4 regions of the Exiguobacterium sp. s39 genome follow, and region 1 is predicted to be linked to each of the others. Evidence: riboswitches for the same ligand, from Rfam matches in the RefSeq annotation. Region 1 holds a riboswitch; each other region holds the start of a gene.
The links. A riboswitch is a leader RNA that binds a small molecule or an ion and turns the genes downstream of it on or off. The one in region 1 is predicted to bind thiamine pyrophosphate.
Positions count from the first base shown of each region.

Region 2: linked by a shared signal. The riboswitch ahead of KNQ11_RS02660 (thiamine phosphate synthase) and the one ahead of thiT (energy-coupled thiamine transporter ThiT) in region 1 are both predicted to bind thiamine pyrophosphate.
Region 3: linked by a shared signal. The riboswitch ahead of thiD (bifunctional hydroxymethylpyrimidine kinase/phosphomethylpyrimidine kinase) and the one ahead of thiT (energy-coupled thiamine transporter ThiT) in region 1 are both predicted to bind thiamine pyrophosphate.
Region 4: linked by a shared signal. The riboswitch ahead of tenA (thiaminase II) and the one ahead of thiT (energy-coupled thiamine transporter ThiT) in region 1 are both predicted to bind thiamine pyrophosphate.

Region 1 is NZ_JACSNA010000001.1:1,336,407-1,342,296, forward strand. Features, by position in the region: gene KNQ11_RS07135 (amino acid permease) at 1-1,244, shown strand, start outside; gene KNQ11_RS07140 (thiamine diphosphokinase) at 1,299-1,901, opposite strand; gene thiT (energy-coupled thiamine transporter ThiT) at 1,903-2,463, opposite strand; TPP riboswitch at 2,524-2,633, opposite strand; gene rpe (ribulose-phosphate 3-epimerase) at 2,656-3,312, opposite strand; gene rsgA (ribosome small subunit-dependent GTPase A) at 3,315-4,220, opposite strand; gene pknB (Stk1 family PASTA domain-containing Ser/Thr kinase) at 4,246-5,890, opposite strand, start outside.
Region 2 is NZ_JACSNA010000001.1:518,453-524,342, reverse strand. Features, by position in the region: gene KNQ11_RS02680 (ThiF family adenylyltransferase) at 1-589, opposite strand, end outside; gene KNQ11_RS02675 (thiazole synthase) at 586-1,350, opposite strand; gene thiS (sulfur carrier protein ThiS) at 1,353-1,553, opposite strand; gene KNQ11_RS02665 (FAD-dependent oxidoreductase) at 1,550-2,494, opposite strand; gene KNQ11_RS02660 (thiamine phosphate synthase) at 2,491-3,084, opposite strand; TPP riboswitch at 3,167-3,269, opposite strand; gene nagZ (beta-N-acetylhexosaminidase) at 3,326-4,546, opposite strand; gene KNQ11_RS02650 (OsmC family protein) at 4,543-4,968, opposite strand; gene KNQ11_RS02645 (MFS transporter) at 5,159-5,890, shown strand, end outside.
Region 3 is NZ_JACSNA010000004.1:100,669-106,558, reverse strand. Features, by position in the region: gene KNQ11_RS15005 (ArsR/SmtB family transcription factor) at 1-304, opposite strand, end outside; gene KNQ11_RS15000 (hypothetical protein) at 360-803, opposite strand; gene thiE (thiamine phosphate synthase) at 815-1,453, opposite strand; gene thiM (hydroxyethylthiazole kinase) at 1,443-2,210, opposite strand; gene thiD (bifunctional hydroxymethylpyrimidine kinase/phosphomethylpyrimidine kinase) at 2,191-2,994, opposite strand; TPP riboswitch at 3,110-3,220, opposite strand; gene KNQ11_RS14980 (murein hydrolase activator EnvC family protein) at 3,284-4,561, opposite strand; gene KNQ11_RS14975 (murein hydrolase activator EnvC family protein) at 4,765-5,890, opposite strand, start outside.
Region 4 is NZ_JACSNA010000001.1:278,428-284,317, reverse strand. Features, by position in the region: gene KNQ11_RS01450 (sporulation protein) at 8-781, shown strand; gene KNQ11_RS01445 (glycoside hydrolase family 3 protein) at 990-2,906, shown strand; gene KNQ11_RS01440 (hypothetical protein) at 2,937-3,233, opposite strand; gene tenA (thiaminase II) at 3,285-3,980, opposite strand; TPP riboswitch at 4,054-4,160, opposite strand; gene KNQ11_RS01430 (DUF1002 domain-containing protein) at 4,354-5,235, shown strand; gene abc-f (ribosomal protection-like ABC-F family protein) at 5,512-5,890, shown strand, end outside.

The DNA of each region.
Region 1 (5,890 bases):
TGACGATGTTATGTCTAGGAGAATTAGCGGTCTATCTGCCGGTCTCGGGGTCATTTCAGACCTATACGACCCGCTTCATCGGACCAGGGGTCGGCTTTGCCGTCGGTTGGATTTATTGGCTCGGCTGGGCCGTGACGGTCGCACTCGAAATTACAGCTGCCGGCAGTTTGATGGACCGCTGGTTTCCGAACGTACCCGTTGTCGTCTGGTGTACCGTCTTTACGGTCTTGCTGTTCGGTCTGAATGCCGTCTCCGCCAAAGCATTCGGTGAAGCTGAATTCTGGTTCTCGAGTTTGAAGGTCCTCGCGATCCTGTTCTTCATCATTCTAGGTGGCGCTGCTTGGTTCGGCTGGTTACCGATGGAAGCAGATCGCCCAACATCGTTATTCGCGAACTTTACGGCAAGCGGTTGGTTTCCAAACGGGATTCTCGGTGTCTTGACGACGATGATTGCCGTCAACTTCGCCTTCCAAGGAACGGAATTGATCGGTGTTGCGGCTGGGGAGTCCGACACGCCCGAAAAATCGATTCCAAAAGCCATCCGCAATACAGTCTGGCGGACGTTCATCTTCTTCGTCTTATCGATTACGATCGTTGGTGCATTAATTCCGTATGAAACAGCTGGCGGAGTCAGCAGTCCGTTCATCATGGTCTTTGATGCGATCGGTATTCCGTACGCTGCTGATTTGATGAACATCGTCGTCTTGACGGCACTATTGTCCGTCGGAAACTCCGGATTATATGCGGCGACTCGGATGTTATGGGCGATGGCGCAAGAAGGGATGATTTCAAAGAAATTATCTTACGTCAATGCACGTGGTGTGCCGATGCGCGCGTTACTCTTTACGATGATGTTTGCGATGTTATCGCTCCTAACCGCGTTTTTCGCAGAGGATACCGTCTTCATTTGGCTCTTGTCCTTAGCCGGACTTGGCGCTCAAGTCGGCTGGATTTCGATTTCTGCTTCGCAGCTCGCATTTCGTCGTCAGTTCGTCCGAAACGGACACGATGTATCCGAACTGAAATTCAAGACACCACTCTATCCGGTGTTACCACTGATTTCGCTGACGTTAAACGTCGTCGTCCTCGTCAGTCTTGCGTTTCAAGCGGATCAACGAATCGCTCTATACATCGGTGTTCCTTTCTTCCTCGTCATGTGGGGAAGTTATCATCTCTTCGTCAAAGGAAAACATCTATCCGCCCAAAGCGACATCCGTGTCGCCCCTTCTCAACTCGAAGAATAATTTCATACAAAAAGAGGCCATGGATTTGTCCACGGCCTCTTTCCTATGATTGTGCTATTCCTTAAGCGTCCGCATCATCAATAGTTCTCCTTGATGGAGCTCTACCTTCGCTTCTGACGCACACCATTCATTACTGACGGTCAAGGAACCTCCGACCGGTACTGGATGTGCATCAAGTGGATATTTGACTCCGGATAAGCTTAAAGTAGATGGTACGAGTGGAATGAACGAAAGATAATGATAGCTCCCTGCTTCGACTGCATACGTTCCCTCAGCCAAGTATCGTACCTCTTCTCGTTTCGTCACGAGTCGTGCCTCTGGGTATCGCTTCAATAGATATACATTTTGGACGGTCATGTCGAGCCGCCCACCTGTCGCCCCGATAATGAAGGTATCCTCAAACTGTTTCTTCTCTGAGACTGTACGAAGTGCCAGTTCGAGATCCGTTTCATCTTTCTCGGCCGGATGAACGATTGCCCCTTCTGGTACATAACCAAGCGAATCAAAATCACCAATCGTCAGGTCGCATGTCAGCCCAAACGATTCAATCGTCTGAACACCACCATCGACACCGACGATAAAATCACCTGGCTGACAAAACGTCCGTAAATCCGGCGCTTCTTCTCGCGGACCGGCACAGACGAGAATCGCCCGCATCTCAGACGCCTCGTGCCGAATAACGGAGTAAGCGTGGCGCAGTCGTAAATAAAAGACCCGCAACGACACCACAAAGAACGTAAGACGGTACCATGTATGTCGCGTTATAAATCAATGAATACGGTACGACTGGACCTTCGGCATACTCGGCAAAAAAGACGATTCCACTGATGACATGACAGATATAACGGAGTCCTGCGCCTAATAACGTCGCCAGGAGAACGAACGCCATCAAGCTTTTCTTTTGTCCATTGCGCGCGGCTAGTCTGACTTGACGCGCGAACAGACCACTTAATCCGACGACACCATACGCAATCGTATAGTCAAGCATCGGTTGAACGATCGTCAAGACTTGTGGAGCGAACATCAATTGAATCGTACCGACAAGCGCTCCCGTGACGACCCCTCCGACGACACCGTGGCGAAATGCCATGACGAAGATCGGTAACATCGCTAAGCTGATTGAGCCTCCTTGTGGCATTTTGAATGGAATCAGTAAATCAAAGACGACTCCGAGACTGGCGAAGATGGCAATTTCCATCATCATTTGTAACCGTTTCATGCTATTTTCCTCCTTCATTGTACGAGAGGACGCAAAAAGGCAGTACGACGAACGCCGTACTGCCTGCGTGCGCCACATCCCTACGTCCGTTTGAACGGAACAGGTTCGAAGGGTTAAAGTCTAAAAGACTCCTCTCAGCCGCTTTTCAAGCGACACCCCTTGCGGTCATCATATTTCGTTTTCTCGTTCTTATTATACGGCAGCCCCTTGACGAATGCTAGTGATCGCTTCCGCATAATCTGGTGCATTGTAGATTGCTGATCCTGCGACGAGAACGTTCGCACCGTTATCGATGCAAAGCTTTGCCGTTTCCGGATTGACGCCACCGTCAATCTCGATTTCAAATGTCAGACCACGATCTGCTTTCATTTGCGCAAGTGCTGCGAGTTTCGGCATGACACGCTCGATGAAGGCTTGTCCACCGAAGCCCGGATTGACCGTCATCAATAAAACCATATCGACATCCTCAAGGACGTGTTCAATCGTTGATAATGGCGTATGGGGATTCAAGACGACTCCTGCCTTTGCGCCCGCTGCTTTGATTTGTTGCAAGACACGATGGACATGATTCGTCGCTTCGACGTGGAACGTCACGATGTCCGCCCCTGCTTTGACGAAATCCTCGACGAAACGTTCTGGCTGGTCGATCATCAAATGGACATCGAGAATCATATCCGTCTTTTGACGTAAGCTGCTAAGCACAGGTAATCCAAATGAGATGTTCGGTACGAACTGACCGTCCATGACATCAAAATGGATATAGTCCGCGCCTGCTGCTTCGACTGCTTTAACATCGCGTTCGAGATTCGCAAAATCTGCTGATAAGATAGATGGTGCAATTTTAATCATCTTCAATACCTCCGGGCTCGATTCTTGATTTCGTCTATAAACATACCATAGTTCTCATAACGAGAGGGCATGATTTCTTGGGCTTCGACGGCTTCCTTGACGGCACAACCGGGTTCATTCAAATGCAAGCAACCTCGGTATTTGCAATCATCTTGTACAGCCACGAATTCAGGGAAACTCCACCGTACATCCTCGATTTCCATATCATACGGAAAATCGAGGTTCGAGAAACCTGGCGTATCGGCAATCAATCCTTCGGCAAGCGGCATCAATGTGACGTGGCGCGTCGTATGACGTCCGCGTCCGAGTGATTTCGAGATCGCACTTGTTTCTAAATCAAGAGAGGGTTCCAGTGCATTGAGCAATGAACTTTTCCCGACACCGGATTGTCCGGCGAGAACGCTCGTTTTTCCAGCAAGTAACGGACGGACTTGCTCAATACCTGCCAACGTCTCACTTGATGTCTCGATGACCGTATACCCAATCTTCCGGTAAGCGGCAATCGCCTCTCGGACAGCCGGTCCTTTAACATCGTCCAGCAAATCCATCTTCGTCAATAGGATGACGGGTTGAATTTCCTTCGCTTCGATCAAAACGAGAAATCGGTCGAGCAAGTGCGCTGAAAAATCAGGTTCTGCCGCCGAGACGACGAGCAATGCCTGGTCGATATTCGCGACTGGAGGGCGTACTAAAAAGTTGTTCCGCTCCTTCACTTCGAGAATATATCCTGTCTCACTTTCGATATGAAGAACGACCTCGTCTCCGACGACTGGACTGATGCCGCGTTTTCGGAAATTCCCTCTTGCCCGTGAACGGACCTCTCCTTCTGGTGTCATGACATCATAAAAGCCACCCTGCAGACGTATGATCGTTCCTTCTCGATTCTCTTCGATGCGTTGTTCCGTCATCCTATGCACTCCTTTTTCATCACATTCATTGTGCGTCTTTTGCTTGATTGTACGTGATGGTTTTTGAACGATACACCGTATCGTCTTTATAGATCGTAATTTTTCCTTCTTCTCCTGGATCAATCGTCACCGGCACGTCGAATGTCTCATCTTGATCAATCGATTCCTCGATGACGGTCCGCTTCCCTTTCGCGTCTTCCGTCTCAATCCGGATGACTTGTTTCGGTGGTTCCTCGTCCTCGTTCTCGCTGACCGCATCATAGACGACCTTTTCAGGGAACGTTGCCGTCACCGTTTTTTCTTCCTCACCTTTTGAGATGAACACCGTCACGGAGTCGTTCGGTTCGACTTGTGCTCCTGCTTGCGGGAATTGACGAATGACTTGATCGAGCTTGACGTCACTTGAAAATTCTTGTTCAAACGTGCCGTCGAGACCCATTTCATCGAGATACGCTTTTGCTTCATCACTCGATAAGTTCGTCAAATCTTTCAATTCAAAGGACGAAGTTCCTTCTGAGACAGTGATTGTAATCGTCTGTTCTTTTGCAATCACTTCCGTCCCAGCAGAGATCGATTGCCGGATCACATTACCTCGCTCGACTTCATCCGACTTTTCACGTTCGACCTCGACTTTAGCGAATCCAGCCTCTTTTAATGTGGCAATCGCCTCTTTTTCAGCGTCATCTGTCACATCCGGTACTTCGACCGGCGCACTACCTGTAGAGACGACCAAGGTGACTGTCGAGCCTTTCTTGACTTGTGCGTTTTCACGCGGTGTCTGACTGATGACATCGCCTTCCTCGACTGTATCGCTATTTCGTTCTGTCGTCTCAACAACGAATCCTAGTTTCTCAAGCTTCGTTTCCGCTTCGTCTCCATCCGTCTTGACGACAGATGGTACGGTGACCGTTGGATCTGGCCACATCGCAAACGTCGTAGCTGCACCACCTAGCAATATGAGCAATAAGAGGACGATCCACCAACGTTTTTTCTTTTTCTTTTCCGGTGTTTTCGGTTGAACGGTCGTGACGGCGGGTGATTCTGGTTCCGCTTTTGATTCTTCTGGCACTTGTACAGGCGATAAGACCATCGTCTTTTCCAGCTCATCCTCTTCTGCACCTCGGATACCTTCGCTTGCTCGTTCGTCAGACAACGCCGTCACCATATCTGCCTTAAAGGCTGCGACGGACTGTTGACGGTCATGCGGTGCTTTTGCGAGCGCCTGCATGATACAGTTCTCAAGCGCTTGTGGCACTTTCGGATTCAAGACGGATGGGCGACGCGGTGTATCTTGCAGATGCTTTAAAGCGATCGCAACCGGTGAATCACCTTCGAACGGGACTTGTCCTGTCACAAGTTCGTATAAGACAGCACCAAGTGAATAGATATCCGACTTCTCATCCGCAAATTTACCTTTTGCTTGTTCCGGTGAAAAGTAATGGACGGACCCAAGGACGGACATCGTATGCGTCAGCGTCGCATTCGACATCGCCACAGCGATTCCGAAATCCGTTACTTTGACGGTACCATCCTCTCGAATCAACATGTTTTGCGGTTTGATATCGCGATGGATAATTCGGTGTGCATGGGCGTGATCGATCGCATCACAAATTTGAGCGATGATATCGACGGCCTGCGGCACAGGTAATGCTTGATTTTCACAAAATGTC
Region 2 (5,890 bases), 820 kb from region 1:
GTAAGGAAGCGACCATCTGTACAGCTGGTCCGATGATTCCCGCTGTATCACACGTCTCCTGATCCCGCGGTAATTGATCGAGCAGACAATGCAGACACGGCGTCTCCCCGGGACGGACGGTAAACGTGATCCCATAACTGCCGACGCATCCACCGTAAATCCACGGAATCGAACGCATCAACGCCATGTCGTTCATCAGCAAACGAATATCGAAATTGTCCGTCGCGTCGATGATCAGATCGATATCATCGAGAAGCCACGTCAGCGCTACCCGGTCGACGTCTAATACATACGCTTCGATCGTCACCGTCGAATTGATCGCTTCAAGCCGTGCTTTTGCGGCAATCGCTTTTGGTACGATATGACGCGCATCGTCTTCGGTATAAAGCTGTTGTCGTTGTAGATTACTCCACTCGACATAATCACGGTCGACGATTCGGACGACGCCGACACCGGCGCGGACGAGTTGCTCTGCCGACGCCGTTCCGAGCGCTCCCATGCCGATGATCAGTATCTTCGCTGATGCCAAGCGTGCTTGTCCCGCTTCCCCGATCGGTTGAAATCGAGTTTGCCGTGAGTAACGGTTCATCGAATCAATCCACTCGTTGGACTACTCGCGACCGCATACTGTTTCTTCTCGATACGTCCCGCTTCGTATCCGAAGCGCCCTGCTTCGACAGCTAGTCGCATGGCGTGCGCCATCTTGACCGGATCTTGAGCATGGGCGACAGCGGAGTTCAATAAGACACCATCCGCTCCCAGTTCCATCGCATAGGCGACGTCAGTCGGTGAGCCGATCCCGGCGTCGACGATGACCGGGACCGTCGTCTGCTCGATGATGAATCGTAGATGAAGTGGGTTGAGAATGCCTTGCCCGGAACCGATTGGTGACGCTGCCGGCATGATGGCGTGACAACCGAGTTCCTCGAGTCGCCGTGCAAGGACGACATCGTCCGACGTATACGGTAAGACGATGAAACCTTCTTTGAGTAATTCTTCAGAAGCCCGTAACGTCTCGATCGGATCAGGTAGTAACGTCTTGTCGCAACCGATCACTTCGACCTTAACCATGTCGCACATACCGGATGCCCGCGCAAGCTTCGCAAGCCGAACAGCTTCCTCCGCCGTCTTCGCACCGGCCGTGTTCGGCAGTAAATCGTACTTCGCTAAATCAAGCGACTCCAAAAAATTCGCTTGTTGTTTGTCGAAGATATCGAGCCGACGGACGGCGAATGTCAAAATTTGTGAAGCAGACGCATCGATTGCTTTCTGCTGTACCGTAGCATCCGTATATTTCCCTGTTCCGAGTAATAATCGTGATTCAAATGTCTTTTCTCCAATTTTCAGCATGTTTATCCTCCTCCTACGAAATGAACGATTTCAAATGTGTCATTGTCCCGAATGACCGTCTGACCATACGCCGCGCGATCGATGATTTGTCGATTCTGTTCGACGATGACGAGCTTTTCCCCTAAGCCAAGTTGCGTGAGCATGTCCTCGATCGTTTCAATCTGATCGATCGTGTGGTCATTGCCGTTAATCGTAATGTTCATCGGACTTCCTCCTTCTGAATCAACCGTAATGTATTTACCAAGACTTCCGCTGTCGCCGGTGCGAGTAATATGCCATGCCGATGATGCCCCGTCGCTAGGAAGATCCGACGGGATGAATCGGCGACTCCGATATATGGCAAGCCGGACGCCGTTTGTGGTCGTACACCGGACCAGACTTCTTCGATGACCGCGTCACGAATCGGTGGATACAGTCGTTCTGCTGCTTGAAGCAATGACGTGACCCCTGCGACACTGACACCGACTGTCTCGTCGTGCGGCAGTTCGGTCGCACCGATCAAAATCCGACCGTCTGCTTTCGGCACAAGGTAGACGGCGTCGTCAAACAGGATCGAGCGTAACGGCTGACCCGCGAGACGGACGGCGAGACATTCCCCTTTGACCCCATATGTCGCGATCGAAATGCCGGCTGTATCGAGCAAGGCTTGCGAACCCCGTCCGGCAGCGACCGTCACTGTTTGTCCGGTCCAGATTCCCGCATTCGATTCGATCCTGATGAAGTCATCGTTCTCTTCGATGCGTGTGACCTCTACCTGTTCTTCAATTGATATGCCACGTGCGTGTAAGGCATACATCAATGCAGTCGTCAGTCGTCGTGGATCGATTTGACCGACAGCTGGAAACAGATGCTCGCGCCCTTTACGCTTTAACAAAAACGGTTGTTCCCGGTATCCACAATCGATGCCTGTTTCTCGCTCGAGACGACGTGCAAGCAACGGATACAGACGACGACTTCGCGCGGCAAGTGCATGCAATTCCTCTCTGAGCTCGATGTCCGTCGCAAGCATCCCGGCAGCCGCGCGACTCGTTCCTTGTCCACCTGCTCCGCGTTCTAAGACGACGACGGATTCATTCTGACAGGCGAGACCGTAAGCAAGCGTCAAACCGATGACTCCACTGCCGATGATGATGTGATTCGTCATACCCGTACCCCCTGATAATGCTTGACGGCGGCGAGCGGATCCGATTGACCGAGAATACCCGATAAGACGGCGATTCCGGTTACACCGGTCGCTACGATTTCAGGCATGCGTTCTGGTGTAATCCCGCCAATTGCAATGACTGGTTTCGTCGTGAAGGTGACGACTTGCTTCAAGGCGTCAATCCCTCGTGGTGGCACGTCCGGCTTCGACGCTGTCGGATAAATATGACCGTACAGCAGGCGGTCGGCTCCTTCCGCTTCTGCTGCCAGTGCCTCTGCTAGCGAATGGACTGATTTCCCGATGACGAGATTCGGAAAATGACGTCGCACATCGCGGACACGTAAGGAACGGCGCGTCAGCTGCACACCGATGCCGGCGACATGGGCGACATCGACCCGATCATGAACCGTTACCTGATCAGGCGAATAACCATGCGCAAGGAGCGCTTCAATTAGATCAAGTAATTCTGCCGCCGACAAGTTCGGTTCACGTAGATGTAGCTGATCCGTATAAGGTTGAAGCGATTGAAAGGTCTTTATTTCGTCAAGCGGATTAATGGATCCCGTCGAAATCAGATGTAGACGCATCATGTTCTTCCTTTCCATACGAAAAAGGACCACTCCCGATGTTGAAGGGAGTGGTCCGAAAATGCGCTGAAGCGCTAAGGATATCTAAGGTTTCGAGCCACTTCCCTCCGCTAGTACGAACTAGATCAGGTTCAAAGGGTCCGGATACTTCCGTCTCAGTCTGCTGGGAGACTCCCCTAGTGTCTTTTCGTGTTTAATTGGCTTGCCCCATTAGTCTAGCATGAGTCGCTTTGCTTCGCTAGTCCTAGTTGAGCGCTTCCACTTGCTGAATCAGTTCCGATTTCGTTGGTCGCTGTTGCTCTTGGCTGTCGGCATACGTCTGCTTCAGCTTCAGGATGCGCATTACTTTGGCATCGAGCATCTCCGGCGTCAGCGTTTTGTCTTTGACGGCTTGCATCACTTCAGCATGGACCTTTGTGTAAGCACCTGCCTCTGAAAACATCGCCATATCAGCTCCATTGACGAGCGACTGACGTGCCGCTTCTGCGAGACCATATTGTTTCGTGATCGCCCCCATGACGAGATCATCCGTGATGATGACACCGTTGAATCCGAGTTGTTGACGCAAGAGGTCAGTCAAGATCGGCTTTGAGAGCGAGGACGGATTCATATCGTCATACGCGGGATAGAGAATATGGGCGACCATCACCATCTCGGCGCCCTCTTGAATCGCTTCTTGGAACGGTAACAGCTCCGTCCGCTTCAATTCTTCCTTTGATGCCGTCACTTTCGGTAGCCCGACATGGGAATCGACACTCGTATTGCCGTGACCGGGAAAATGTTTGACGACCGGAATCGTTCCCGTCTCCTGCATCCCGTGCATCAGGGCCGTACCAAGCGTCGCGACGGTATTCGGATCAGCACTTAACGCACGGTCGCCGATGATCGGATTGTTCGGATTACTGTTGACGTCAAGGACCGGCGCGAAGTCCATGTTGAAGCCATAAAAACGTGACAAATGTCCGAGCGTACGTCCGACGTCTTCCATTTTCACTTCATCTGCTCCTTGCGCCATCCGTTGACTCGTCGGTAGACGTAATCGTTGATCCGGTACCCGGCTGACGCGTCCGCCTTCTTCATCAATCCCGACGAACGCATACGGTTTTTGGTTCGTCTCTTGAATCGCACGCGTGAACGTCAAGAGTTGCTCTTCCGACGTGATGTTTCCGCCGAGCAGTAAGACCCCACCAATCGCATGCGTCTTTAACAGTTTCCGGTCAGCTGCTGAAAGTTCCGTGCCGGCGACTCCGATGTAGAGCAGTTGATCGATCTTTTCTGACGTCGACATCGCTTCAAGTTGCTGCTTTAATCGTGCTTGTTGTCGTTCTTCTTTCGTCGGCTCAGGCTTCGGTTTCTTTTCTTCTGTCGGATGCTTCGTTTCCGGTTGTGATGGTTTCGTTGGTTCCGTCGTCTCCTGTGCACACCCTGCAAGCAACAGACAACCGATCAGTACGGTTTTCTTCACAAAGGATCCTCGCTTCGCACACCATTAATCGAATAATAGACGGAAATCTCAGCGTTCAGGGATTGCGAGACCGAACAATATTTATCCTTTGATAAAGAGATGGCACGACGGACCTTATCTTCCGGGAGATCACCTTCAAGCCGGTAATGAATCGAGATCGACGTAAAACGCCGCGGATGATCCTCTGCCCGTTCTCCTTCGATATCCATTTCGAAATAGGTGATCGTCAAGCGCATCTTCTCTAAAATCGAGACGATATCAATTCCAGTACAGCCGGCAACGGCATGTAGCAAGAGTTCGGTCGGTCGTGGTGCTTGGTTTTCACCACCGTTTTCGGGTGCTGCGTCCATCGCCAGATGATGCCCTGATTCCGTCTGTCCACTAAACCCCATCTGTTTGTTCCATGTCACTGTCGCTTGCATCGTTTCCACTCCTTTATAAGTAGTCTTCTTCTGTAGTATACGCAAAAAACAGCAAGCCTGGAAATTCACACGCTATTTCGAATAATGGTTCTTTTCCCGAAATCTCGCTTTGCGATACCCGACGAAATCGTTTCATGCTATCCTGTTACTCATAGTTTCGCGCGTAAGCGCTAGAATTGAGGAATCATCCATGTCACCTACTACTCGTTTAAGTCGACACGATTGGCTCTTGATCGCTACGTTGTCGCTCCTGACATTCGTTCTCGGAACAAGCGAATTCGTCATCGTCGGGATCCTCGCTGAAATCTCCTCAGCCCTTGATATCACGATCGCAACAGCCGGTACGCTCGTCTCGGCATTTGCCATCTCCTTTGCGATTGGTACGCCGATCGTCATGTCGATGACCGGTCATCTGGAACGGCGTCGCCTGATCCTACGTCTCTTACTAGCCTGGGTCTTACTGAATCTTGCCAGTAGTTTTGCACCAAGTTACGAAGTATTGCTCGCAACCCGCATTCTGACAGCCATCCTGACTGGTGTCTTGATCTCACTCGCAATGGTCGTCGCAAGTGACGGTGTACCTGTCGCGAAGCGCGGTGTCGCCGTCTCGTTCATTTTCGGTGGTTTTACACTTGCGAACGTTTTAGGTGTTCCGATTGGTACGTTCATCGGTCAACACGCTGGCTTCGAAGCCACGTTCTGGCTGACGACGGTCATGGGATTGATCGCGTTCCTCGCAGTATGGAAGATCGTTCCGGTCCAGCAATCGACGGGTTCCGGTTCAATTAAGGAACAGCTTGGATTGCTCGCTAATCCACGAATCCTGATTGCCTTCTTCATTCCGTCATTCGGATTCGGGGCAACCTACGTCGTCTACACGTACCTCGTGCCGATCCTGCAAACAGAACTTGGCATCGCAAAA
Region 3 (5,890 bases), on a different contig from region 1:
GATGGTCATCCAAGGAATAATAGACGACTTTACCGTCTTTTCGAAACTTGACGAGTCCTTGTTTCAACAAAGATCGAAGATGATGCGACGCTGTCGCGATCGAACAGTCGACAGAGGCCGAGACATCACAAACGCATAGTTCTTCTTCGATCGTCAGCGCATAAACGATTCGCAGTCGTGTCGCATCCGAAAGAATCTTAAATAGCTTTCCGATTTCAAGCGTCGGAATCGTATCAACGATATGTCCGATTTCAGACGCACGTTGTTCATCAATCGCAATCGTTTCACAACGGGGAATGTCCATGTCCGTCACCTCGTTTCTACTTATATTGCACCATGAGAAACGGGACATTGCAAGTTCAGCGCATTCGTCTGCGAATGAGCCAAAACACGAACCATCCTCCTACGTAATCTCCAATATCCCAGACAATTCGATTTTGATCGACAGCGCGTACGCCGATGTCAATGACTTTCGTGCTTTCTAATCGATTCGTATAACGTTGACGAAGTCGCGTCGGAATCGGTAGATGAAGAAGTGCCCGGTAATAAATATCTAAATGAGTATGTCCCCAAATTTCCGTCGCAATCGAGCTCGTTTTAATATACAACGGACGTTTGTAGCGTCTTTCATACTTTTCTTTCAATAAAAGGGCCATCTCATAAGATATACGATTAGGATGTGGAAATAAGACTTTTCCTAGATGGTAGATCCCCTGATTATCGACTCGAATGATTTGTGGTTCTAACCGATATCGAATCCAATAGCCGCGAAAACGGATCGTCTGCCATTTCAATACAATCACCTCTGAACGGATTATACCCTGTTCTGAAGTGATTGATGCCATTCACGCACAGCATCTGTCATTTGCTGCGCAGCGAGTTGCCGATCTTCTTTAGCAAAAATTTCTGAGATGACGGCATACCCTTCTAGCGGGATAGGCAGAGAAGAGACATTCGTTGCTGTGATTCCACCAATACCGATTAGGGGTAATCGTACAGCTTCCCGAATCGCCTGAAGCATCGTATGCGACATGGAATCAGCGTCCGCTTTGGATGACGTCGTAAATAGAGACCCCACGCCTAAATAAGATGCTCCGTCTCGTTCTGCTTCAATCGCTTGTGCAACGGTTGCTACCGACACACCAATCACGGCATCTGGTAAAAGGCGACGTGCTGCGGTTAAAGGAATGTCTTCTTGTCCGATATGCAAACCAGCTCCGACGAGTAACGCGATATCGATCCGATCATTGATGATCAAAGGAATGTCGTGCCGATCCGTGAGTGCTTTCAACCGAACTGCCTGATCAAAGAATTCCTTTCCTTGCGCTGTTTTTTCCCGTAATTGCACGATCGTTGCACCACCTAAAATGGCTTCCTCAACGACCGTCTCGATCGCGACTTCAGGATGGTACCGACGATCCGTCACTGCATAGATGGAGTAATCAATTGACACGTTCTGTCACCTCCACAAGATCTTGTACCGTCATGAGGCTGATGGCATTGAACAACTCTCGTTTAAAATCACCAAGACCTTGCGCGGAGGCTGCTTGTTCTCCTGCTTTTCCCATGACGAATGTTCCGTGAACAGCCGCCTCAAACGCTGTATATCCTGCACCGAGGAAGCTCGCAATCAAGGAGGCCGTCATGCAGCCCGTACCCGTGATATCTCCTAGACGAGGTGTTCCTACATGTAATTCCATTTCGCGCGTTCCATCCGTGATATAGTCGTTCGGACCTGTCACGACGAGGACAGATTTGTGTTTGCGAGCGAATGCACGAATGCTTTCTCGATCCATCATTGTATCTCCCGCAGCATCGACTCCCTTAGTTCGCCCATCTTCCCCAAGTAACGTCTTGATTTCAGAAGCATTTCCTTTAATGACCGTACACCCGAGATCAATGAGTTCTTTAGAAAAGGCAGTACGTAATGTCGTTGCCCCTGCTCCAACTGGATCAAGAACGATCGGGACATTCAAACGTCCCGCTTCACGTGCTGCGAGTCGTTGAGCTGCTTGCATGTCTGCATCGATCGTACCAATGTTTAAGACAAGAGCTTGTGCGAGTCTAACCATCTCTTCTACTTCACGAATGTCTTCCGCCATGACGGGTGATGCTCCAACAGCGAGTGTGACGTTTGCGCAGTCGTTGATCGTAACCGTGTTCGTCAGATGGTGAATGAGTGGTTTGTGTTCAAGAATGGTCGTAAACATGTGTATCCCTCCAAAGTGAGTGAAAATGATGTGTCGGTCCAATACCTTGTCCGAGAGCAAATCCATGACGAATTGCCTCCGTGACATAGTTTTTCGCCTGTCGTACACTATCTTGTAAATCTTCTCCAAGCGCCATCCGTGCTGCAATCGCTGCAGATAAGGTACAACCAGTTCCATGAGTATGTTGATTGTCTAACCGTTCCGATGTGAAACGGTGTTCCACTTCCCCATCAAACAATAAATCCGTTGCAGCTCCTGAGAGATGTCCACCTTTTAGTAATACTGCCCCTGTCTGTGTAGCCAATTGATGCATCGCCAGTTGCATTTCCTCTAGATTGGTCACTGATTGTCCTGTTAACCGCTCCGCTTCCGGTAAATTCGGTGTAACGAGTGTCGCAAGCGGCAGAAGTTCTGAAATCAATGCTTGTTCAGCTTCCGTCCGCAACAGGGCATGACCACCTTTAGCGACCATGACGGGATCTAATATGATAGGAACTGTCTGTTTGCGGAGATGTCTAGCAATGACTCGAATCGTCTGCGCATTCGAGACCATCCCGATTTTGATCGCATCGACACGAATGTCTGAAAAAATCGACGTTAACTGGGCATCTACGATTTCTGGGGATAACTCTTCCACCGCTTGAACACCCAACGTATTTTGCGCCGTGACGGCTGTCAGGACGCTCATTCCATAAACCCCTAAAGCCGAAAAGGTTTTTAAATCTGCTTGAATCCCAGCTCCACCACCGGAGTCGGATCCTGCAATCGTCAGTACATGTTTCATGTTCTTTTCACCTTCCCATCGAGCAATGTAAGGGAGTCGTGACCGACAAAAAAAGCGTCGACCGCTGTAAAAAAGCAGTCGACGCTATACGAAAGCGTTATATACGCATTCCGGTATCCGTTCGGCTCAACTTTCCTACGCTGGTATTATCCAGTTCAGGTAATAGGGTCGAAAACAGATTGGTTTTCCTCTCAGCCGGATTCCTCCAGCTCCCCTAGTTGCTCAAGTATTCGTTTCGCCTTTACTGTAGCATAGAGAAGAAAAAAAAACGAGCCGAAGCCCGTTTTGATTACAGATATGCTAATGGATTGACTGCATTTAGAGGAGAAGAGGCACTGTATTGATAGCCTCCGACATGTAGTTCGAAATGTAAGTGTGGTCCTGTTGAATTCCCTGTACTACCAAGTGTCCCGACTTGCTGACCTTGAGAGACCGTTTGTCCTGCACGAACCGATAATGAACTCATATGTGCGTAGACAGTCGTGTACACTTGTCCATCGAGGAAGTGAGAAATCATGACATGATTGCCGTAAGGTCCACCACCTGATGCTGTAATGACCGTTCCAGCTGCTGCAGCGACGATTGGAGATCCGACCGAACCACTGAAATCAACACCGTTGTGGAACGTATAACCGTTCGCGCCGCTTGCTGGTCCGAATCCTTGTGACACTCCACCAGAAGACGGTCGAACGAATTTCCCTCCACTCGAAACAACCGGCGGGGCAACAGAATCAGTTGATTCTGAACTCTTACCTGCTTGTTTTGCTGCTTGAGCATTCGCTTTAGCGGCTTTTTCGGCTGCCGCTTTCTCCGCTGCTGCTTTTTCAGCCGCTGCTTTAGCAGCTGCCTTCGCTGCCGCAATTGCACGTTCTTGCGCTTCGAGAGTCGCTTGAAGTTCTTTTGCGTCTAACAGTTCTGTCGTGAACTTCGTCTTCCCTTTTCGTAATTTCTTCAGCGTGGCACTACGTTCTTTCATTTGAAGCTTTAACGCTTTCTTTTGTTCAAGCAATACTTTCTTTTCTTGCATTTGCTCCGCTTTTTTCTCAACGAGCGCTTGTTTTGCTTCTCCTAATTTTTGTTGCGTTGCGATGTAATCCGAAATCATTTTATCGTCTTGCTCAGCGATTTTTTTCCCCGCCATGACACGGCTGAATAAATCACCTAAATCCTTCGATCCAAAAATGACTTCTTCCCATTTAATCGAATTTCCATCGTTCTCTTGGAAAACACGCAAACGATCACCGAGTAGTTCTTCCTGTTTCTGTAACATTTCTTCGTAACGGACGATGTCTGCCTTTAACTCATCGATTCGAACGTTCAACTGTTCGATTTGTTTATTTTTTTCAGAGACTTGGAAAATCTTTTCGTTGATTGCTGCGTCAATTTGATTGATTTGACGTTGCTCTTTTGAGATTTTAGCTTCTTGTTTTTTGATCGCTTTTTCAAGTTTACGTTGTTCAGCGGCATTTTCAGCTTTTTTTTCTTTAATGGTCGCTGCTGCGATCGGTTGTGTTCCTGTTATAAGTAATGCTCCTAAAACAATGGTAGAAATTAGTTTTTTTAGCATATATCGTTTTCCTCACTTATGTTTTTTTCATATTTTATTATAGTATTCAAGTTTCTCTCATATCTGAAATAGATTATAGCACCGTAATCGTTTCAAAAAAATTTCATTTACATTTCAAATGAAAACGGTTTTTTGTAATATACGATTTGTTTTTTGAAAATGACAAAAAAAAGAACCGTTGCATACGCAACGATTCTTTACGATTAAAGCATCGACAATGGATTGACTGAGTTAGCTGGACCAGTTGCACTATAGCTGTATCCACCAACGTGAATTTCGAAGTGGAGGTGTGGTCCTGTTGAATTTCCTGTACTACCTAACGCGCCAATTTGTTGACCTTGGCTGACACGTTGACCAGCACGGGCATTGAGTGAACTCATGTGAGCATATACTGTCGTATATGTCTTCCCGTTCAATTGGTGAGCGATCATGACATGATTTCCGTAAGGTCCGCCACCTGATGCTGTAATGACTGTACCTGTTGCAGCTGCCACGATCGGCGTACCGACTGGACCACCAAAGTCAATTCCGTTATGGAACGTATATCCGTTCTCTCCGCCTGCAGAACCATAACCTTGTGTAACAGTTCCAGCAGTTGGATGAATGAACAGACCACCTGATGATGGTGCTGGTTTTGGTGCAGCTGGTTTTGGTGCAGCTGGTGCTGGAGCAGGCGCAGCTGGTGCTGGTGTAGATGGTTTTGGTGCTGATTGTTTCGTCGAACCAGAAGGTTTTTCCGATTGTGCCGCTTTCTCTTGTGCTGCTTGCTGAGCTGCTGCTTCTTTAGCAGCTTGCTCTTCTGCTGCTTTTTGTGCTGCTGCTTGCGCTGCTTCAGCCTCTGCTCGTGCTTTCGCTTCACGTGCCGCTTGAGCTTGACGCTCTTTTTCGAGTCGAGCTTCACGTTCACGTGCTGCTTTTTCAGCAGCAATCGCTTTTTCTTGCGCAATCAGAATTTGTTGGACTTCTTTTGCATCCATCAATTGTGTTTCGAACTTTTCTTTTTTCTTACGTAGTTCTTTTAAGCGTTTATTCCGCTCTTTTAATTGTGATTCAAGGTCCGCTTGTTGACGTTTTAATTCTTTTTTCTCAACTACCAACTGCGCTTTCTTTTCTTTTACTTCTTGCTGCGCATCCGCTAATTGCTTTTGCGTATTCTGGTAATCCGTGATCATTTTATCATCTTGTTTTGAAATGGATTTCCCTGCCATGACACGGCTTACGAGATCACCAACGTTTTTAGCACCAAAGATGACTTCTTCCCATTTAATTGAGTTTCCATCATTCTCTTGCATGACACGAAGACGATCACCGAGTAGTTTTTCTTGGCGT
Region 4 (5,890 bases), 1.1 Mb from region 1:
ATTCATCATGTTCAAAAAAATTCTATCGCAAATCGGAATTGGTGCTGCTACGGTCGATACACGCTTGACGGATGACCGCTGTGAACCAGGCGGTCAAATTCACGGTGTCGTCCATATCAAAGGCGGAAACGTCGATCAAGAAATTGATCGAATTTATCTTGAATTCAACACGCAGTACAAACAAGAAGTCAATGATAGCACGACGTTTACGACCTTTACGCTCGACCGATTTGCCTTAAATGAAGCGAAGTTCACGATTGAAGCGGGTGTCGAGCGGGAAATTCCCTTTACATTACGCGTCCCGCTGAATACGCCACTCTCCGTCAGTCAATCGAAATCGTGGATCGAGACGGGACTCGACATCGCTCAAGCCGTCGATCCATCTGACCGTGACGCTGTCATCGTCGAAGCAAACCGCTACCAAGCAACAGTCTTAGATGCAATGGAGTCACTTGGCTTCCGATTGAAAAAAGCCGACACGGAAAAATTACCTGGACGATTCCGGAAAGATTTACCGATTGCTCAGGAGCTTGAATATTCAGCTCGCAATACACACTACGCTCATAAACTGGATGAGATTGAAATCATCATGCTTCAAGACGGGTCTGGGATTGATTTAATCGTCCAAGTCGATCGTCGTGCGCACAGTCTCGGATCATTGTTCAGTGAAATGGCTGGTGCGGATGAGTCAATGATCAAACTGCGTCTGTCCAATAGTGAATTGCAGGATCAATCGTTCGTCGAACGTCAGCTGACAAGCATCGTGGAACGCTATAGCTGATCAATCGATCGACTTTACTTGAAAGTGATTCCTCTTCAGGGGGAGTCACTTTTTTTCATTCAAGTCAGTCTGTCTAAAAACACGTTTGAAATTTATTTCAATTTGAAATCGTTTACAAATAAAATATTGTTTTAAAACAAACACCTTGCTATACTGTCCGTATTGAAAAGAATTCCAGTCACGGTTTGACTAAAGGAGGACGTACATCATGAAAAAAATCGGACAGTTCACGTTAACAGCCGGACTCGCAGCAGTACTCGTCTCAAGTAGTTTACCCGTCATGGCAGAGGCAGGATCTTCAGCCGATCGGATCAGTCACAAAATCGACACGATGACACTCGAACAAAAAATCGGGCAGATGATCATGCCGGACTTCCGACAGTGGAATGGCAGCAATCATACGTCGCTTGCCCCAGAAGTCGCGAACATCATCGATCGCTATGATTTAGGCGGCGTCATCTTGTTTGCTGAGAACGTCAGCGAAACCGAACAGACGACGAAACTCGTTCATGATCTGCAAGAAGTCGTCAAACAAGACGACAGCAACGATATTCCGCTGTTCGTCACGATCGACCAAGAAGGCGGCATCGTCACTCGGCTCGGAACAGGAACGAACTTACCCGGCAATATGGCGTTAGGTGCGACCCGTAGTAGTGCATATGCGAATGATGCCGGTCACATCATCGGTTCGGAACTGCGTGCACTCGGCATCAATGTCAACTTCGGTCCGGATCTTGATGTCAACAGCAACCCTGGAAATCCCGTCATCGGTGTCCGCTCGTTCTCGAGTGATCCGGAGCTCGTCGGCACACTCGGTTCCGCTTTGATGAAGGGAATTCAGTCTGAAGGTGTCGCGGCGACCGCCAAACACTTCCCGGGTCACGGCGATACGGCGACCGATTCCCACTATGGATTACCGGTCGTTGACCGATCCCTGCAGGAGCTAGAACAAGTCGAGCTCGTACCGTTCAAGCGAGCTATTGCTGAAGACATCGATATGATCATGACAGGACACATCGGGATGCCGCAAATCGAACCTGAAGTCGTCACGTCGACAAATGGTACCTTCCCTTTACCTGCGACGTTATCGGATGATGTCATCACGGGCGTACTGCGCGAAAAACTTGGCTACGATGGCATCGTCATCACAGACGCGTTGAACATGCAGGCGATCGCCGACAACTTCACGGAATCAGAAGCCGTCTTAAAGACGTTTGACGCTGGAGTCGACATCGCGCTCATGCCGACGATCCTTCGTTCCGAGCAAGATGTCACAAAGCTCGATCAGATTTTCAAGGATGTGATCGCAGCAGTCAAAGATGGTCGCCTCTCAGAGGAACGGATCGATCAATCGGTTGAGCGGATTCTGACACTGAAAGCAGAACGCGGAATTTGGAACGGTACGACTGACACGACATCCCTAGCTGAAAAAATCGCGCAATCGAACCAAATCGTCGGTAGTCCCGAGCATAAAGCAAAAGAACGTGCGATGACGGAAGCCGCGGTCACACTCGTGAAAAATTATCAGCGGACCTTACCATTCAAACCGAAAAAGAACGCAAATGTTCTTGTGATCGCTCCTGCGGCGGATCAAACGGACAGCATGAAAAAAACGATCGCTTCCCTACCGAAGAATCGGAACTGGCACGTGATGACAGCGAATTACTCGGCTACTACGCTACCGCTCGACCAAAACCCGACATTACGGGCGCAACTCGATGCAGCAGATTACATCATCGTCGGTTCCAACGTCAACACGAGTGCTAAACTACTACCTACTGCACCAGAACAAGCGATTCCGGCTTCGATCTTCCGCTATGCGAAACAAACGGATACACCATCCGTCCTGCTCAGTCTCCGTAACCCATACGATGTCGCCGTTCAACCGGACGCACCGGCACACGTCCTCGTCTATGGCTTCAAAGGCGATCCAAACGGTCCAGACTCCGAAGCAGGCAATCTAAAATCAGCGGGACCGAACCTGCCTGCAGGTATCCGAGCGATCTTCGGAACGTTCAAACCGCAAGGCACTTTACCGGTTGATGTGCCGGTCTTTCAGAACGGTGTCTTTACCGATCAACTGCATCTCGAATTCGGTGACGGCTTTAAAAACTGGAAAAAATGATGACGTGATACACCAAAAGACCGAAGCTCCTTAAAGGATGCCTCGGTCTTTTAATGATTGATACGGATATTCAGTTTCTTCTTTCGCACGATGGTAGACGCGGTATAACCAATAAGTCAGCAGTGCATAGACGACGATGACAAGAACAGCAGAAATATAGCTTCCCATGCTATACGCTACCTTGAAGTTTCGAGTCGATGCGGATATACCGGATAACACAATCAACGTTGGGATGATAAGTCCTACAAATCTTACTTTGACTTTACCAAGCATTCGTTGCATAGCATATGCCGCGAGGATCACGAGTGCGATGACTACGATTTCCATTCCAATCCCTACTTTCACCAGATGGTATTCCTAATTCTACCATCTACTGGTTTAAGAAGATACCGGGCGTGCTGGAATCTTTTCGTAGACCGACGTGAACGTCTCTTCCGTCCACCCCATGTGCCAGAAGAGTAACTCATAGTAACAACTTGTCACGAAATGACGTTTCATCCGCTCGCGTTCCATCGGGCTCGCTTGTTCCGCCAGCGCATCAAGCCGTGCAATCTGTTCAAAGACGACCTTTTCAAACCATTCCGAGCTGTACGTGTCGATCCATTGCTGATAGATTTTTTCTTCCGGAGTACACGTCAGTAATTGCTGTCCGACTTCATAATACAACCAGTAACATGGCAAGATGGCAGCAATCGTCTCACCGAGCGTTCCTTCACTCGCATGATGCATGTGGGAGACATACGCATATGCTGTCGGTGCCGGTTCAAATGCTTCAAGATCTGCTTCCGTAATACCGAGCGGCTCAAAAAATGATTGATGTAAGCTCAACTCTGCCTCGTAAGTCGAAGTAGCATGCTCGGCAAGTGTCGCGATCGTCGCGAAGTCGTCTGCTTTTGACGCTGCCTTCGCTTGAATCTTCGCAAAGTGTTTTAAGTAATAGGCATCCTGCATGACGTAATGCCGAAATTTCGAGAGCGGTAACGTCCCCTCCCCGATTCCTTGTACAAATGGGTGCGTAAAACTACTATCCCAATACGCTTGTGCCGCTTGTTTGATTTCTTGTGTGAATGTCATGATCTCATCCTCCTCGTTTAGTATGAAACGAAAAAACACCACCCCGAAACACACGGGCATGGCGCAAGAAGAACAAGACTTGACGCCACTTCCCTCCGTAAGTACGAACTTAATCAGGTTCAAAGGGTCCGAACGTCTTCGTTCGTCTCAGTCGGTCTACCGACTCCCCTAGTGGTCATTATTCGATTCCCATCCACTATAGCATGCTGAAAATGGAAGTCAAGTTGTCCTCTTTTCGCTATACTATGGAGTGTCAGAAGACGGATGCCGTCTCCATCTACAGACCGATTCCGAACTTCTTTCGTTCTCGTACACTAACTTTAGTACCTGATACTATAATTCATTCTGTTACTTACAATTGGAGGATTTCATTATGCATACACCAACAAAAATCATGGCGTCAGCCGTTATCGCTTCTGCTCTATTACTCCCGACAGCCGCATCTGCCGAACAAGTCGTCGATAAGACGATCGTCACACTCGGGGAGTCGCTCGGCGCAAAGGATAAAGCATGGGTGCTTTCCCGTCTCAATGCACCGGAAGGCATCACACCGATCATCGCCACTTCTGCTGACGAAGAAAAATATCTCGGGAAAAACATTCCACAGTCGCAAAAAGGTGGCAACATGTATTCGTCGGCTAAGATCGAACTGACGGAAAAAGGTGATGGACTTTCCGTCTCGACGGAGAACATCACATGGGTGACAAAGGATATGTATCTCAACGCTCTCGTCACAGCGGGTGTCAAAGATGCCGATATCACGATCACTTCTCCCTACAAGGTGACCGGGACATCGGCACTGACAGGAATCATGAAAGCGTACGATCAAACTTCCGCTGAGACTGGAATTAAGTTAAGTGACGAACGCAAGGATTTAGCACAGCAAGAATTATCGGTCACATCAGACGTCGGAAAAACGGTCGGCACGGATAAAGTCGCTGACTTAATGAATGAGATCAAGGCTGAGATCGCCAATCAAAAACCGGAAACCAAAGTCGAGATCGAAAACCTGATCGTCCAAGTCATTCAAAACAACAATATCCAGTTGTCTGACGCACAAATGGACCGGTTGACGAATCTATTCAATCAAATGGAGCAAGCGAACATCAACTGGGGACAAATCGAGAGTGGTTTGAAAAATGCGGGGCAAGACATCCACGCGTTCGCAACATCAGAAGAAACGAAAGGTTTCTTCGCTAAATTATTCGATGGACTCAGTGACTTCTTCAGTTCAATCGCTGGCGTGTTCAAATAATTCAGACTTCCGTAACTGACAAAAAAATAGTAAACTAGAGATATCTGAAACGAAAGGTGGTGTGAAAAGATGGACTTTGCCGCGTGCAAACACTGGTTGATGGAACAATTGTATCTGTTGCGCGCGATTTTTCATGGAATGGCGTTCTAAGGCACCCGTCTGCCCTTTTTTAGAACTTCATGATTGAAAAATACAGCAAAGCGCATCTTTCACACGTGATGGAGAGTGCTATTTGCGCTCTCCTTTTTTTGATGCGCGCGAAAGGATCAATTGATTATGATGATTTGCGACATTCAACACCTAACCAAACAATTCGGAGGCGAAACGATCTTAACGGATGTTTCCCTCTTCTTAAACGAACACGACCGTGTCGGTCTAATTGGACGAAACGGGAGTGGCAAGACGACATTACTCCGCTTGCTCGCTCGCCTTGAGCAACCGGACGGTGGTGTCATCTATCAAAAGAGCGGTTTGACGATCGGCTATTTGGAACAACTTCCTGTATATAGTGAGACGATGACCGGACTCGACGTCCTTTGGACAGCGTTTGAAGACATCCTCGCGATCCGTTCTCGGATGCAACAGTTGGAGCAAATGATGGCGACAGCACCAGAGAATCTGGATGCGTTACTCGCACGATATGCGGAAGCGACGA